DNA from 3 places in the Pseudomonas sp. SB113 genome. Region 1 is predicted to be linked to each of the others. Evidence: predicted binding sites of a transcription regulator. Region 1 holds the regulator's gene; each other region holds the start of a gene.

Region 1 (4,237 bases):
GTTGTTCGGACAGTTGCTCTAAAATTTCGCCGGCCTCTACAAGGAAATCCTGAAGGATCTCTTCATCGGCGCCGAAGCTCATGTGGGTGCTCCTTAGAAGCCTAAACTGGATAACAGGTCATCTACGTCATCCTGACCTGACACAACGTCTTCACGTTTATCGGCATGAATCTGCGGACCTTCACCCTTGGCGAGATGTTTTTGTGGATCTTTTTCAGAGAGGATCGCTTCGCGGTCATGTTCGATGCCGGCAAAACGGTCGACCTGGCCGGCCATGAGTACCAATTTGAGCAGGTTGCTTTCCACTTCGGTGACCAACTGGGTCACACGCTTGATCACCTGACCGGTCAGGTCCTGGTAATCCTGGGCGAGCAGAATGTCATTGAGGTTGCTGGAAACCGTGCGGTTTTCCTGCTCGCTGCGTGACAAAAACCCTTCAACCCGACGGGCCAGCTCACGAAACTCTTCTGCACCGACTTCACGGCGCATGAAGCGGCCCCAGTCAACGCTCAGGGCCTGGGCTTCCGTGGCCATGCCGTTAACCAGAGGCGTGGCGTTTTCCACCAGGTCCATGGTGCGGTTGGCCGCCGCCTCGGTCAGCCTGACCACATAGGACAGGCGTTCGGTGGCGTCGGTGATCTGCGAAATCTCTTCGGCCTGGGGCATGTGCGGGTCAATCTGGAAATTGACGATCGCACTGTGCAGCTCGCGTGTGAGCTTGCCCACTTCCTGGTACAGGCCGCGGTCACGGGTCTGGTTAAGCTCATGGATTAACTGCACAGCGTCGCCGAAATGGCCTTTTTCAAGGCTGTCGACCAACTGGTGAGCATGCTTTTTCAGGGTCGACTCAAAGTCGCCCTGTGACGTTTCTTTATGCTCCATAGCTCCCCCGCGATGGCATTAGCCGTGGATGCGTTCGAAGATCTTTTCGATCTTCTCTTTCAAGGCCTGTGCAGTGAATGGTTTGACTACGTAACCGTTGACCCCGGCCTGGGCGGCTTCGATGATCTGTTCACGCTTGGCTTCGGCGGTCACCATCAACACGGGGAGGCTGCGCAATTTTTCGTCGGCACGCACGTGGCGCAACAAGTCGATACCGGTCATGCCCGGCATGTTCCAGTCCGTTACCAGAAAGTCGATGCTCCCGCTGTTGAGGATCGGAATCGCCGTAAGGCCGTCATCCGCCTCGACCGTGTTTGTGAACCCAAGGTCACGCAACAGGTTTTTTATGATCCGCCGCATCGTTGAGAAGTCATCAACGATGAGGATTTTCATGTTCTTGTCCAATTCGACCTCCAAGCAGTCTTAAACGCGCCCAGCACCTGGACGCGCCATTTCAATCAACAGGCATTACACAAAAAGGACTGCCGGGGGCACCACGGCCCGAGCCCGCGAAGGCCTATCACCTTCGCGGTATCGCGTTGCAATGCTCCCCCACACTGCCTGTCAGCGCGCTCGCCACTCTCCCAAACGCCCCCGCAAGCGGGCGGCGCACTGGCTGTGCAACTGGCTGACACGCGATTCGCTGACCCCCAGGACCTCACCGATTTCCTTGAGGTTCAGCTCTTCGTCGTAGTACAGCGCCAACACCAACCGCTCGCGCTCCGGCAAGTTGGCAATGGCGTCCGCCAACGCCCCCTGGAAACGCTCATCTTCCAGGTCACGCGACGGCTCCATATGAGCGCTCGCGCCGTCCTCATGCAGCCCTTCGTGTTCGCCGTCCTGCAACAGGTCGTCGAAACTGAACAGGCGGCTGCCCAAGGTATCGTTCAAAATCCCGTAATAATCGTCGAGACTCAATTGGAGTTCGGCCGCAACTTCGTGATCTTTAGCGTCGCGACCGGTTTTTGCTTCAATTGCACGAATTGCGTCACTGACCATGCGGGTATTTCGGTGCACCGAACGCGGCGCCCAGTCACCCTTGCGCACCTCGTCGAGCATCGCGCCACGGATGCGGATCCCCGCATAAGTCTCGAAGCTCGCGCCCTTGCTCGCGTCGTACTTGGTCGACACTTCGAGCAGGCCGATCATGCCCGCCTGGATCAGGTCTTCGACCTGGACGCTGGCGGGCAGGCGTGCCAACAGGTGATAGGCAATGCGCTTGACCAGCGGCGCATAGCGCTCGATCAATTCGCCCTGGCTGTCACGGGCAGATTTCTTGTACACGTTATAGCCGTTCGCTGTCATAGCACCGGTCCCGCACTCGTCTGATGCACCAATCGCTCGACGAAAAACTCCAGATGCCCCCGAGGGTTGGCGGGCAACGGCCAGGTATCGACCTTCTGGGCAATAGCCTTGAACGCCAATGCGCATTTGGAACGAGGGAACGCTTCGTAGACTGCACGCTGCTTTTGCACAGCCTTGCGCACACACTCGTCGTAAGGAACCGCACCGACGTATTGTAAGGCGACATCGAGAAAGCGATCCGTGACCTTGGTCAACTTGGCGAACAGGTTGCGACCTTCCTGCGGGCTCTGGGCCATGTTGGCCAAGACGCGGAAGCGGTTCATGCCGTAGTCACGGTTAAGCAGTTTGATCAGGGCGTAGGCGTCGGTGATCGAGGTGGGTTCATCGCAGACCACCAGCAAGACTTCCTGCGCCGCGCGCACGAAGCTGACCACGGACTCGCCGATCCCGGCGGCGGTGTCGATCACCAGCACGTCGAGGTTGTCGCCGATGTCACTGAATGCCTGGATCAGGCCGGCATGCTGCGCCGGGCTCAGGTGCACCATGCTCTGGGTGCCGGAGGCGGCCGGCACGATGCGGATCCCGCCAGGGCCCTGGAGCAGCACGTCGCGCAGCTCACAGCGCCCCTCGATCACATCGGCAAGCGTGTGTTTGGGCGTCAGCCCCAGCAGAACGTCGACGTTCGCCAGCCCCAGGTCAGCATCCAGCAGCATGACGCGACGGCCAAGCTCTGCCAGGGCCAGGGACAAATTCACTGACACGTTAGTTTTCCCGACGCCACCTTTGCCGCCGGTCACCGCGATCACCTGTACGGGATGCATGCTGCCCATTTTATTTCTTTACCTTGTCTTGCTTAGACGCAGGCTACATGGCTTGGCCGCGTGAATCGCTTGCAGACCATCGATGTAGGTACATTTCACGGTGTTCATCACGCCTCAACCCACCCGTTTTGCCGGGTTGTGATAGAGGTCGGCGAACATGTCGGCCATCGCTTCCTCGCTAGGCTCTTCTTGCATTTGCACGCTGACGGCGCGGCTGACCAACTGATGACGGCGCGGCAGATGCAAATCATCCGGGATCCGCGGCCCGTCGGTCAGGTAGGCAACCGGTAGTTCATGGCTGATAGCCAGGCTCAACACTTCGCCCAGGCTGGCGGTTTCATCCAGTTTAGTCAGGATGCAACCGGCCAAACCGCAACGCTTGTAGCTGTGGTACGCAGCGGTAAGAACCTGTTTCTGGCTGGTGGTTGCAAGCACCAGGTAATTTTTCGACTTGATGCCACGCCCGGCCAGGCTTTCCAGCTGCATGCGCAATGCCGGATCGCTGGCTTGCAGGCCAGCGGTGTCGATCAGCACTACGCGTTTGCGCAGCAACGGGTCGAGCGCGTTGGCCAGGGATTGGCCCGGGTCGACGTGGGTGACCGGCACATTGAGGATACGGCCCAAGGTCTTGAGCTGTTCCTGGGCGCCGATGCGGTAGCTGTCCATGCTCACCAGCGCGATGTTATTCGCGCCGTACTTGAGCACATAGCGCGCCGCCAGCTTGGCGAGGGTGGTGGTCTTGCCCATGCCGGCAGGGCCGACCATGGCGATCACACCGCCCTCTTCCAGGGGTTCGATTTCCGGGGTGGCGATCATCCGCGCCAGGTGGGCCAGCAACATGCGCCAGGCCTGGCGAGGCTCTTCGATTTCGGTGGTCAGGGCCAGCAGGTCACGGGACAGCGGGCCGGACAGGCCAATGCGTTGCAGGCGGCGCCAGAGGTTGGCCTGGTGCGGTTTGCTGCCTTGCAGCTGGGTCCAGGCCAGCGAGCCCAGCTGCACTTCCAGCAGCTCGCGCAGGCCGTTGAGTTCAAAACGCATCGAGTCGAATACACGCTGATCGACTGCGGCGGCCGGGGCTGGCGCGGCAGGACGCGGCGGTTCGATGAACGTTGGCTCAACCAGCGGTTCGGCGGCGGTCAGCGGCAGGCCGGCGAACAATTGGCGGTTGGTGGTGGCATCGCTGTCGCCACGCATGCTCAGTTCGGCCTGGGCCGAGACGATGCGCGAAG
Region 2 (4,237 bases), on a different contig from region 1:
TCAACTTGGGCGCCAACAAGACCTTGATCGGTTCGTTCCAGAACCGTACTTTGGAGAATATTCACCTGCGTGCAACCGCGCAGTCGCAGAACATTATTCTGCAGAATATTATCTTCAAGCATTCGGCGAGTATTAAGGCCAATGACGATATTCAGGTCTATCTGAACTACGGCAGCAAATACTGGATTGACCATTGCTCTTTTGTCGGGCACAGCTGGTCCACCACTGACGGCAGTGAAGACAAACTGCTGTATATCGGCGAAAAGGCCGATTATGCCACCATCAGCAACTGCTTCTTTGGCAGCCACAAGTACGGGCTGATCTTCGGTCACCCGGCAGATGATAATAAGGCAGAGTTCAACGGTTATCCGCGCCTGACGGTGTGCCATAACCGCTTCGACAATATGGAAGTGCGTGCGCCCGGCTTGATGCGTTACGGTTATTTTCATGTGTATAACAACTACATCAATAACTTCCACCTCGGTTTTACCCTGGCGCAGAACGCCAATATCCTGTCTGAAAGCAACTATTTTGGCGAAGGCAGCCAAAACAAAGGCATGTTGGATGATAAGGGTACCGGTACTTTTACTGATACTAACAGTGTGCCGCCGATCACCAACCAGAAGTCGCCCAAAGCACAATGGACGGCCAGTTCCAACTACGCCTATACCTTGAAGACGGCGGCGCAAGCCAAGGACTTCACACAGAAGAATGCCGGGGCACAAGCGGCGGCGCTGGTATTCGGTAGTTGATTAGCTAGCTTTCTACTGAGCTGTCATTTATTGCAAGTGCCACTGTATTTATATCAAGGATATAAATACAGTGATGGCCTTTGTAATATAAATAATTCTTCATGTTGCGATAAGCGAGTGCCCATGTTAAACCTTGGTGCGCACTTGCAGAGCCAACTATCTCTTGCTCTTTCAGTCAGTATTAAGTTGCTGGCTGCCAGGTGCTATTTAATCTTCGCTTGTCACTTAAGCGTTAGCAAAAGGACATCATCATGAAACATGCGAATCACACACCCACTCGCTGGACACGGGCCGATGCGCTGAAAGTTAATGAGAATGACCCGACGACTACCCAGCCGTTAGTGAGTCCTGACTTTCCTGTCATGAGTGACACGGTCTTTATCTGGGACACCATGCCATTGCGTGAACTGGATGGCACAGTGGTATCGGTGAATGGCTGGTCAGTGATCTTCACCCTGACCGCCGACCGTCGCCCCCATGACCCACAATTCATCAACGCCGATGGCCGTTACGACATCAAGCGCGACTGGGAAGACCGCCATGGTCACGCGCGGATCTGCTACTGGTACTCGCGCACCGGCAAGGACTGGATCTTCGGCGGCCGTGTCATGGCCGAAGGGGTGTCGCCGACCACCCGTGAATGGGCGGGCACACCGATCCTGTTGAATAACAACGGCGACATCGACCTGTACTACACCTGCGTCACACCGGGTGCCACGATTGCCAAAGTCAGGGGCCAGGTTGTCACGTCGGACACCGGTGTCACCCTCCAGGGCTTTGATCAGGTCAAGTCGTTGTTCGAGGCCGACGGCACCTACTACCAAACCGAAGCGCAGAATGCGACCTGGAACTTTCGCGATCCCAGCCCCTTTATCGATCCCGTCGATGGCAAGTTGTACATGGTGTTCGAAGGCAATGTTGCCGGCGAGCGCGGGACTCACGAAGTGGGCCCGAATGAAATAGGCCTGGTGCCACCAGGGCATGAAGATGTGGGCGGTGCGCGTTATCAGGTGGGCTGTATTGGCATCGCGGTTGCCAAAGACCTCAACGGTGACGAGTGGGAGATTTTGCCGCCGCTGGTGACTGCCGTCGGGGTGAACGACCAGACCGAACGGCCGCACTATGTGTTCCAGGACAACAAGTACTACCTGTTCACCATCAGCCACAAATTTACCTATGCGGATGGCGTGACGGGGCCGGATGGCGTCTATGGGTTCGTCAGCGATCAGCTGTTCGGCCCCTATACGCTGATGAATGCGTCGGGGCTGGTACTTGGCAATCCGCCTTCGCAGCCGTTCCAGACGTACTCTCACTGCGTGATGCCCAACGGCCTGGTGACGTCGTTTATCGACAGCGTGCCCACCACCGGCGATGACTACCGCATCGGCGGCACTGAAGCGCCGACGGTCAGGATCGTGTTGAAGGGCGCTCGCTCGTTTGTGCAGGAGGCTTACGACTACGGTTACATTCCGGCGATGCGGGATGTGGTGTTGAGCCAGTAAACGCAGTGCAAAAGCCAGCCTGATTCATCAGGTGTAAATCGATCCAAATGTGGGAGGGGGATTGCCCCCGATGGCGGAGTGTCAGTCACTGTAGATGTCGACTGATCCACCGCCATCGGGAGCAAGCCCCCTCCCACATTTTTTTGACCGCGTTTGAGCCTGTCTTCAACGCTCAAGTCCCAGCCCACCAAGCCGATACAGGCACTAGCACCACGAGCGATCCCGAACTCGTAGGTGCACGCCTGGTCGTCGCCCAGGTCAACGAATAAAAATCAAAAGGGGTGGCCATGACCATATTGCAACGTGTGATCGGCGGATTTGCGGTGTTGGTGCTGTTATTGCTGATCATGGCGGGGATCAGCTATCAGAACACGCAGTCCATCAGCAGTCGCTTGACCATTATCACCGGCCAGTCGGCCCCCTTGAGCCGCGCGGCCAGTGAGCTCTACGTGCATATCCTGCGCGCCAACCAGGCGTTGCTGGCCATTCAGATCAGCACCGACCCCAAGCAGATCGAGGACGGCAAGCCACCGTTTACCGAGAGCATCGCCCAGTTCAATCAATTGCTCGACAGCACGGTTGCCTATACCGGCGAGCATGAGGCGCTGCGGACAAACCTGGCGCAGCAGCGCCAACAGGTAGCGGCCTACGCCGAACAGGCGCAGGCGTTGATGACGTCCCACTTGCAACATGTGCAGCAGTTGGCGCTGACGCGCAAACTGCAAGGCTACAGCAGTGCGCAGGCGATGCAGCTGACCAGCTATTTGCGTGATTACATTGCGCATGCGCGCAGTGTCGACGAACCGCAACAGGTGGCCGCAGCGGAGAAGCTGCTGTTGGAAGTCAACAAATCCTACGATGGCTTCGCGGCTCATACCGTCACGCCCGCCATTGATAAATTACAGCGTGTGCTCAATCTGCAGGACGAAGTGATCAGCACCCGGGCCCAGGCCCTGACGGCGATTGACCCGAGGGTCGGGCGGATTGCCGGCGTCATGGTCAATCGCCTGCTGACTGACCTGACCGCTCCTGACGGCCTGTTCCAGGCTTATCAGGTGGAGGCGAAACTGGCCGCGCAGGTGCAGCAGCAGCGCAATGCGGTGGATGCGGCGCTGAAAACCACCCTGGACAGGATTGGCGAGTTCGGCAGCCAGTCCCTGGAGGTCGCCAACCAGGCCAGTCAGTCGGCCAATGCCACCATCGGCACCAGCCGCAGCTTGCTGTTGATCGCATGTGTGCTTGCGGTGCTGGCGGCGGTGTTGATTGGTACGTGGGTCGCCTTCAGCCTGCGGCGTCCGCTGGCGGCGTTTCGCGAAGTGCTCAAGACGCTCACTGCGGGGGACATGCGGGTCAGTTTCGATGTCAGCCGTAAAGACGAGTTCGGTGAGTTGGGCGGTTACCTGAACGAACTGACCACGGCCCTGCGCAAAACCTTCCGTGAATTGATCGGCTCTGCCGATGCGCTGGCCGTGACGGCCGGGAGCAATGCCTTGAACAGCGAGCAGACCACCCGTGTGGTGGATGAGCAGAAGGACCGCTTGCAATCGGCAGCCTCGGCCATGACGCAGATGGAAAGCACGGTCGAAGAGGTGGCCCGGCGCGCGCAGGACACCCGCCAGGCCGTGGACGACACCAGTGAACTCACGCACAAGGTGCAGGCGCGCGTGGCCGAGACCATCGTCAATATCCGCCAGCAGGCCGACCAGGTGAACAAGGCCACGCAGGTGACCGATGAGTTGCAGAAGTACGGGCAGAATATCGAGGGCATTGTTGTCGCTATTCGCACCATCGCCGAACAGACCAACCTGCTCGCCCTGAATGCGGCGATCGAAGCGGCCCGTGCCGGTGAGCAGGGACGCGGTTTTGCGGTAGTGGCCGATGAAGTGCGCTCCCTGGCCAGCCGTACCCAGACCTCGACCAGCGAAATCCAGGACATGATCGGGCTCATGCAGGAAAAGATTCACTCGGTGGTGCACGTGATGA
Region 3 (4,237 bases), on a different contig from region 1:
ATGAACCTGTCGGTGGTGCCCAACGTCAGCGCGGCCAAACTGGCGCAATGCAGCGACCCGCGTGCCGGCCTGCAGATGATCATGCTCGACGGTGCCCACAGCGCCTGCGCCTGGGACGTCGACCCGCGCGCCGCCCAGGCCGGCATCTTCCCCGCCGACCAGCTGCCGCAGCTGGAGCGTAGCGACTACGTGCAGCACTCCAACGATTCGGCCTGGATGGCCAACCCCAAGGCGCCGTTGACCGGCTTCTCCCCGGTGATCAGCCAGGACCACATCGGCCTCGGCCCACGCGCACGCTTCGCCGTGCAACGCCTGCAATCCCTGGAGGGCCGACCGATCAGCGTCGCCGACCTGCAAAACATGGTGATGGACAATGAGGTCTACCTTGCCGGCCAAGTCATGCCCGACCTGCTGGCGTTCTGCGCCAAACACCTCGGCACCGACACGGCTGCCCTGACGCCGCTGTGCACCAGCCTCAACGACTGGGACCGGCACGCCAACCTCGACAGCGGCCTGGGCCTGGTGCACTTCATCAACCTGATCGAACACCTGCAACAGATCCCCGATGCCTGGCGCGTCCCGTTCGACCCGGCCCAGCCCCTGACCACCCCACGCGGCCTGGCCATCGACCGTGCGCCCGTGGCCAAGGCCCTGCGCGAAGCCATGCTGGCCTCCACCGCAACCGTCGCCAAACTCGGCCTTGGCGCCGACACTAAATGGGGAGATGTCCAGGTCAGCGGCCAGACCCCAATCCACGGCGGCCCGCAGGCGCTGGGGATCTACAACGCCATGCAAACCGTGCCCCGGGCCGACGGCAAGCGCGAAGTGGTCAGCGGCAGCAGCTACCTGCAGATCGTCACCTTCGACGACCAGGGCCCACACGCCCAAGGCGTGCTCGCGTTTTCCCTGTCCAGCAACCCGGCCTCGACATACTCGAAGGACCAGACCCAAGCGTTCTCCGAAAAAAAGCTGCGCCCGCTGCCGTTCACCGACGCCCAGATCAAGGCCGACCCGCAGTACCAGCAGCAGCTCATCAAGGAGTAGGGCAGGCACGCAACCCCTTGATGCCAATGCGAAATATTTTTGAAATCAAGGGGTTGCAGGCAAAAGCAAATGAGTACATAATGGCGCCCATCGAACGCAACGAAGCATTAAAAACTTCAATGTATTCAATGAGTTAGAGTAGAGGCAGGGTTTTATAGCCCACTCAAGTTTTTATGCGGTGAATGTCAGCAGCAAGGGCGTTGATCGTTTGAGGCCGAGTAGCAAAATGGTTATGCAGCGGATTGCAAATCCGCCTACGCCGGTTCGATTCCGACCTCGGCCTCCACTCTTAGAAACCCCGTAGATTAACGTCTACGGGGTTTTTTATTGTTCGAAATAAGATGGTCGCGCCCGCACCCCCCCTCGATTCACGTGAGTCACTAAGGTTTGCGATGCTCCAGGGCAAGTGCATGTTTTGACGCCGGTCCTTTGAGTTGTTAAGGCTTCCAACCATATCCGGTAATGTGTTGGTCGGGGTCTAAGTTCATTTCTCGCTTTATTTGAGCGCTGTGGCCTACCTGCTGCTGATTACAATAATCCAATATAACGACGCTTAGTAATGCTGTGCGTTAATCGCACAAATTGGCTGTCGGGCAGTTAAAGTTTAGGCGGTCCGGGTGGATAGAAGTGTTACCCCTATTCATATGTTCCGGAGCGCTCCTAATGTTCACCCATCTCAAAATCCGTACGGGTATGGCTGGAGTCTTGTTGCTGTTCACCGTTGCCTTGCTGTACTCCGTGCTCACCAGTTGGTGGGCAGCAATGCGCAGCTTTGATCAAATTGATGAGTTGAGCCGCACGTCTAAGCAAATTGATGGAATCAATAATGCTTTCTTGCTGGCGATTCGTGCAAGCGCCAACGTATCGTCAGCCTTCATAGAGACCGTGGGCAGTCGCTTTGACGCCGCCGAGGCGCGCCTGGTGCGCAGTGAGGGTATCTGGACAGATGCGATGGCCAAGGTAACTTCTGCTACTGCTGATATTCGCGATCCCAAATTCGCGGCCTTGTCTGACGAGTTGAAACGGGCCTTTAGTGAATACGGCGAAGCCATCGCAGGTCAGCGAAAGGCCACCCGGGCACGCTCTGCCGACCAGTATTTCCAAGTCAATATCGACGCTGGCAACAGCATGACTAAGCTTCAGAAGATTCGGACGGATCTAGTGGCCGCGCTGGATGCCCGTGCCCAGGACATTACTGAAGATTCGGCAGGCCGCCTGAATAGTTCGCAGGCCCTGGCAATCGTCCTGGGTTTAGTCACTCTGGTGCTGGTGGTGCTGTGCTGGATATTTATCGCCGGACGCGTACTACGCCCATTGCGTGATGCCGGCGAGCATTTCAAGCGCATCGCCAGTGGCGACCTGACTCAGGAAGTGGGGGTGCCGAGCCGCAACGAGATTGGAGAACTTTTTGCAGAGCTGCAGCGTATGCAAGCCAGCTCCCGTGACACGTTGACCTTGATTAACGGGTCCGCTACCCAGCTGGCCTCGGCCGCTGAAGAACTTCACGCGGTGACAGAGGAAAGTAGCCGCGGCTTGCAACAGCAGGATCTGCAATTGGAGCAGGCCGCTGCAGCGGTCAACGAAATGACAAGCGCCGTGGAGGAGGTGGCACGCAATGCGGTTTCTACCTCCCAAGCAGCGACGGCCTCCAACACCCTGTCCGAAAAGAGCCGCCAGCAGGTCAGGCAGAACATAGACGGCACCTTATCGATGACTGCCGACATTCAGGACAGTGCTCGGCGCATCCAGCGTTTGGCCGAAGAAGTGCGCGACATTGGCAAGGTTCTGGATGTCATCCGTGCAGTGTCGGAACAGACCAACCTGCTGGCGCTCAACGCGGCGATTGAGGCGGCTCGTGCAGGTGAGGCTGGGCGTGGTTTTGCGGTAGTGGCGGACGAAGTGCGGACACTGGCCTATCGCACTCAGGAGTCGACCCGGGAAATTGAGCAGATGATCGGTAATGTGCAAAATACCGCTGAGCAGGCGGTCGAGTCGATGCGCAGCAGTGCGGCACGCGCTGATGGCGCCTTGGAGATCACCCAAGCCTCTGGAGTTGTGTTGGAGGATATATTCGTCGCTATCGGGGAGATTAACGAGCGCAACCTGGTGATCGCCACTGCCGCCGAAGAGCAGGCCCAGGTCGCGCGTGAAGTGGACAGCAACCTGGTTGCCATTCGCGATCTCTCGGCGCAATCGGCGGCCGGATCAATGCAGACCAATGCAGCCAGTCATGAGCTTTCACGTCTTGCCGTAGAGCTGACCAATCTGGTTGGACGGTTTCGGATCTGACATAAGCTGGGCCAAGGAGTCTGGATCGGTGAGATATACCCCACGATAGCGAAGTTCTAAATATCCAGACTTCTCCCAAATACGAAGTTGATTGTTAACGGTTTGCCGCGAAACCCCTAGCCGTTTCGCGAGTTCGCCTTGGGAAAGATTAATCACGGGAATCTCTCCTTGAGAATCAGCTGCCAGCCGAATGATTAGATTAGCCAGCCTGATGGGTAACGGAGAAAGCGCAGATCCTTCAATCCAGGAGAGTGCAGAGCGGAGCTTCCGGCAAACCAGTTGGCATAAAGCGGGCCATACTTCCGGATTTGATTGTGCGACTCGCCATAGGGCGTTACCTGGGAGGACTGCGATCTCCGACTGACAACAGGCATTCACCTCATAGTACCTGGGAAGGTTATCAATAAGAGGAACCTCCCCGAACCAATCCCCCGGTCGCAACGTCGCCAACGTCAGTTCATCGCCTCGGCTGCCAATGCTTGTAACTTGCAGGTTGCCACTCGTCACCTTAAACATTGTGGCTGGCTGGACACCTCTTGCGAACACAGCTTCGTGCGACACGAGATTTCGTCTTGAACAATGCGCAAGCAGCAGCCTGTCGATTTCAGCGGGCAGGACAAGCGACGGATCAGCGGAGAAAGGAGTCATGATCAAATGCCATAATTTGACAATTCGGCGGGTGCGCGCTTGATATTATCAGTAGTGCTTATCCACCCCAAGCCAAAAATTTTTCAAGGGAATCGCTATATGTATGTGGGTCATTTCGCCATCGGCCTGGCTTTAAAAGCCCGTTATCCGAAGATCCCAGCCATTCCGATCATGATGGGGGTCGGCTTCCTCGACCTGCTCGACGGTATCTTTATCATGCTGGGGCTGAACACGGTTACCCCCAATCTAAACAGTG

Evidence for each region. Region 1 encodes FliA, which starts transcription of late flagellar genes. Its sites were predicted from a motif close to CTAAAGTTTNNNNNNNNNNNGCCGNTAA; they were not measured.
Region 2: a site for FliA is predicted at 2,426-2,453, ahead of AB1462_RS10450 (methyl-accepting chemotaxis protein). Genes of this name have one in related genera too.
Region 3: a site for FliA is predicted at 1,642-1,669, ahead of AB1462_RS20360 (methyl-accepting chemotaxis protein). Genes of this name have one in related genera too.

Annotation. Positions count from the first base shown of each region.
Region 1 covers NZ_JBFMHW010000007.1:164,268-168,504, reverse strand. The annotation lists gene AB1462_RS11845 (chemotaxis protein CheA) at 1-82, opposite strand, end outside; gene AB1462_RS11840 (protein phosphatase CheZ) at 94-882, opposite strand; gene AB1462_RS11835 (chemotaxis response regulator CheY) at 901-1,275, opposite strand; gene fliA (RNA polymerase sigma factor FliA) at 1,447-2,187, opposite strand; gene fleN (flagellar synthesis regulator FleN) at 2,184-3,017, opposite strand; gene flhF (flagellar biosynthesis protein FlhF) at 3,123-4,237, opposite strand, start outside.
Region 2 covers NZ_JBFMHW010000006.1:174,308-178,544, forward strand. The annotation lists gene AB1462_RS10440 (pectate lyase) at 1-752, shown strand, start outside; gene AB1462_RS10445 (glycoside hydrolase family 68 protein) at 1,004-2,254, shown strand; gene AB1462_RS10450 (methyl-accepting chemotaxis protein) at 2,542-4,237, shown strand, end outside.
Region 3 covers NZ_JBFMHW010000016.1:9,880-14,116, reverse strand. The annotation lists gene AB1462_RS20370 (acylase) at 1-1,044, shown strand, start outside; tRNA gene AB1462_RS20365 (tRNA-Cys) at 1,257-1,330, shown strand; gene AB1462_RS20360 (methyl-accepting chemotaxis protein) at 1,708-3,333, shown strand; gene AB1462_RS20355 (Crp/Fnr family transcriptional regulator) at 3,283-3,981, opposite strand; gene AB1462_RS20350 (hypothetical protein) at 4,081-4,237, shown strand, end outside.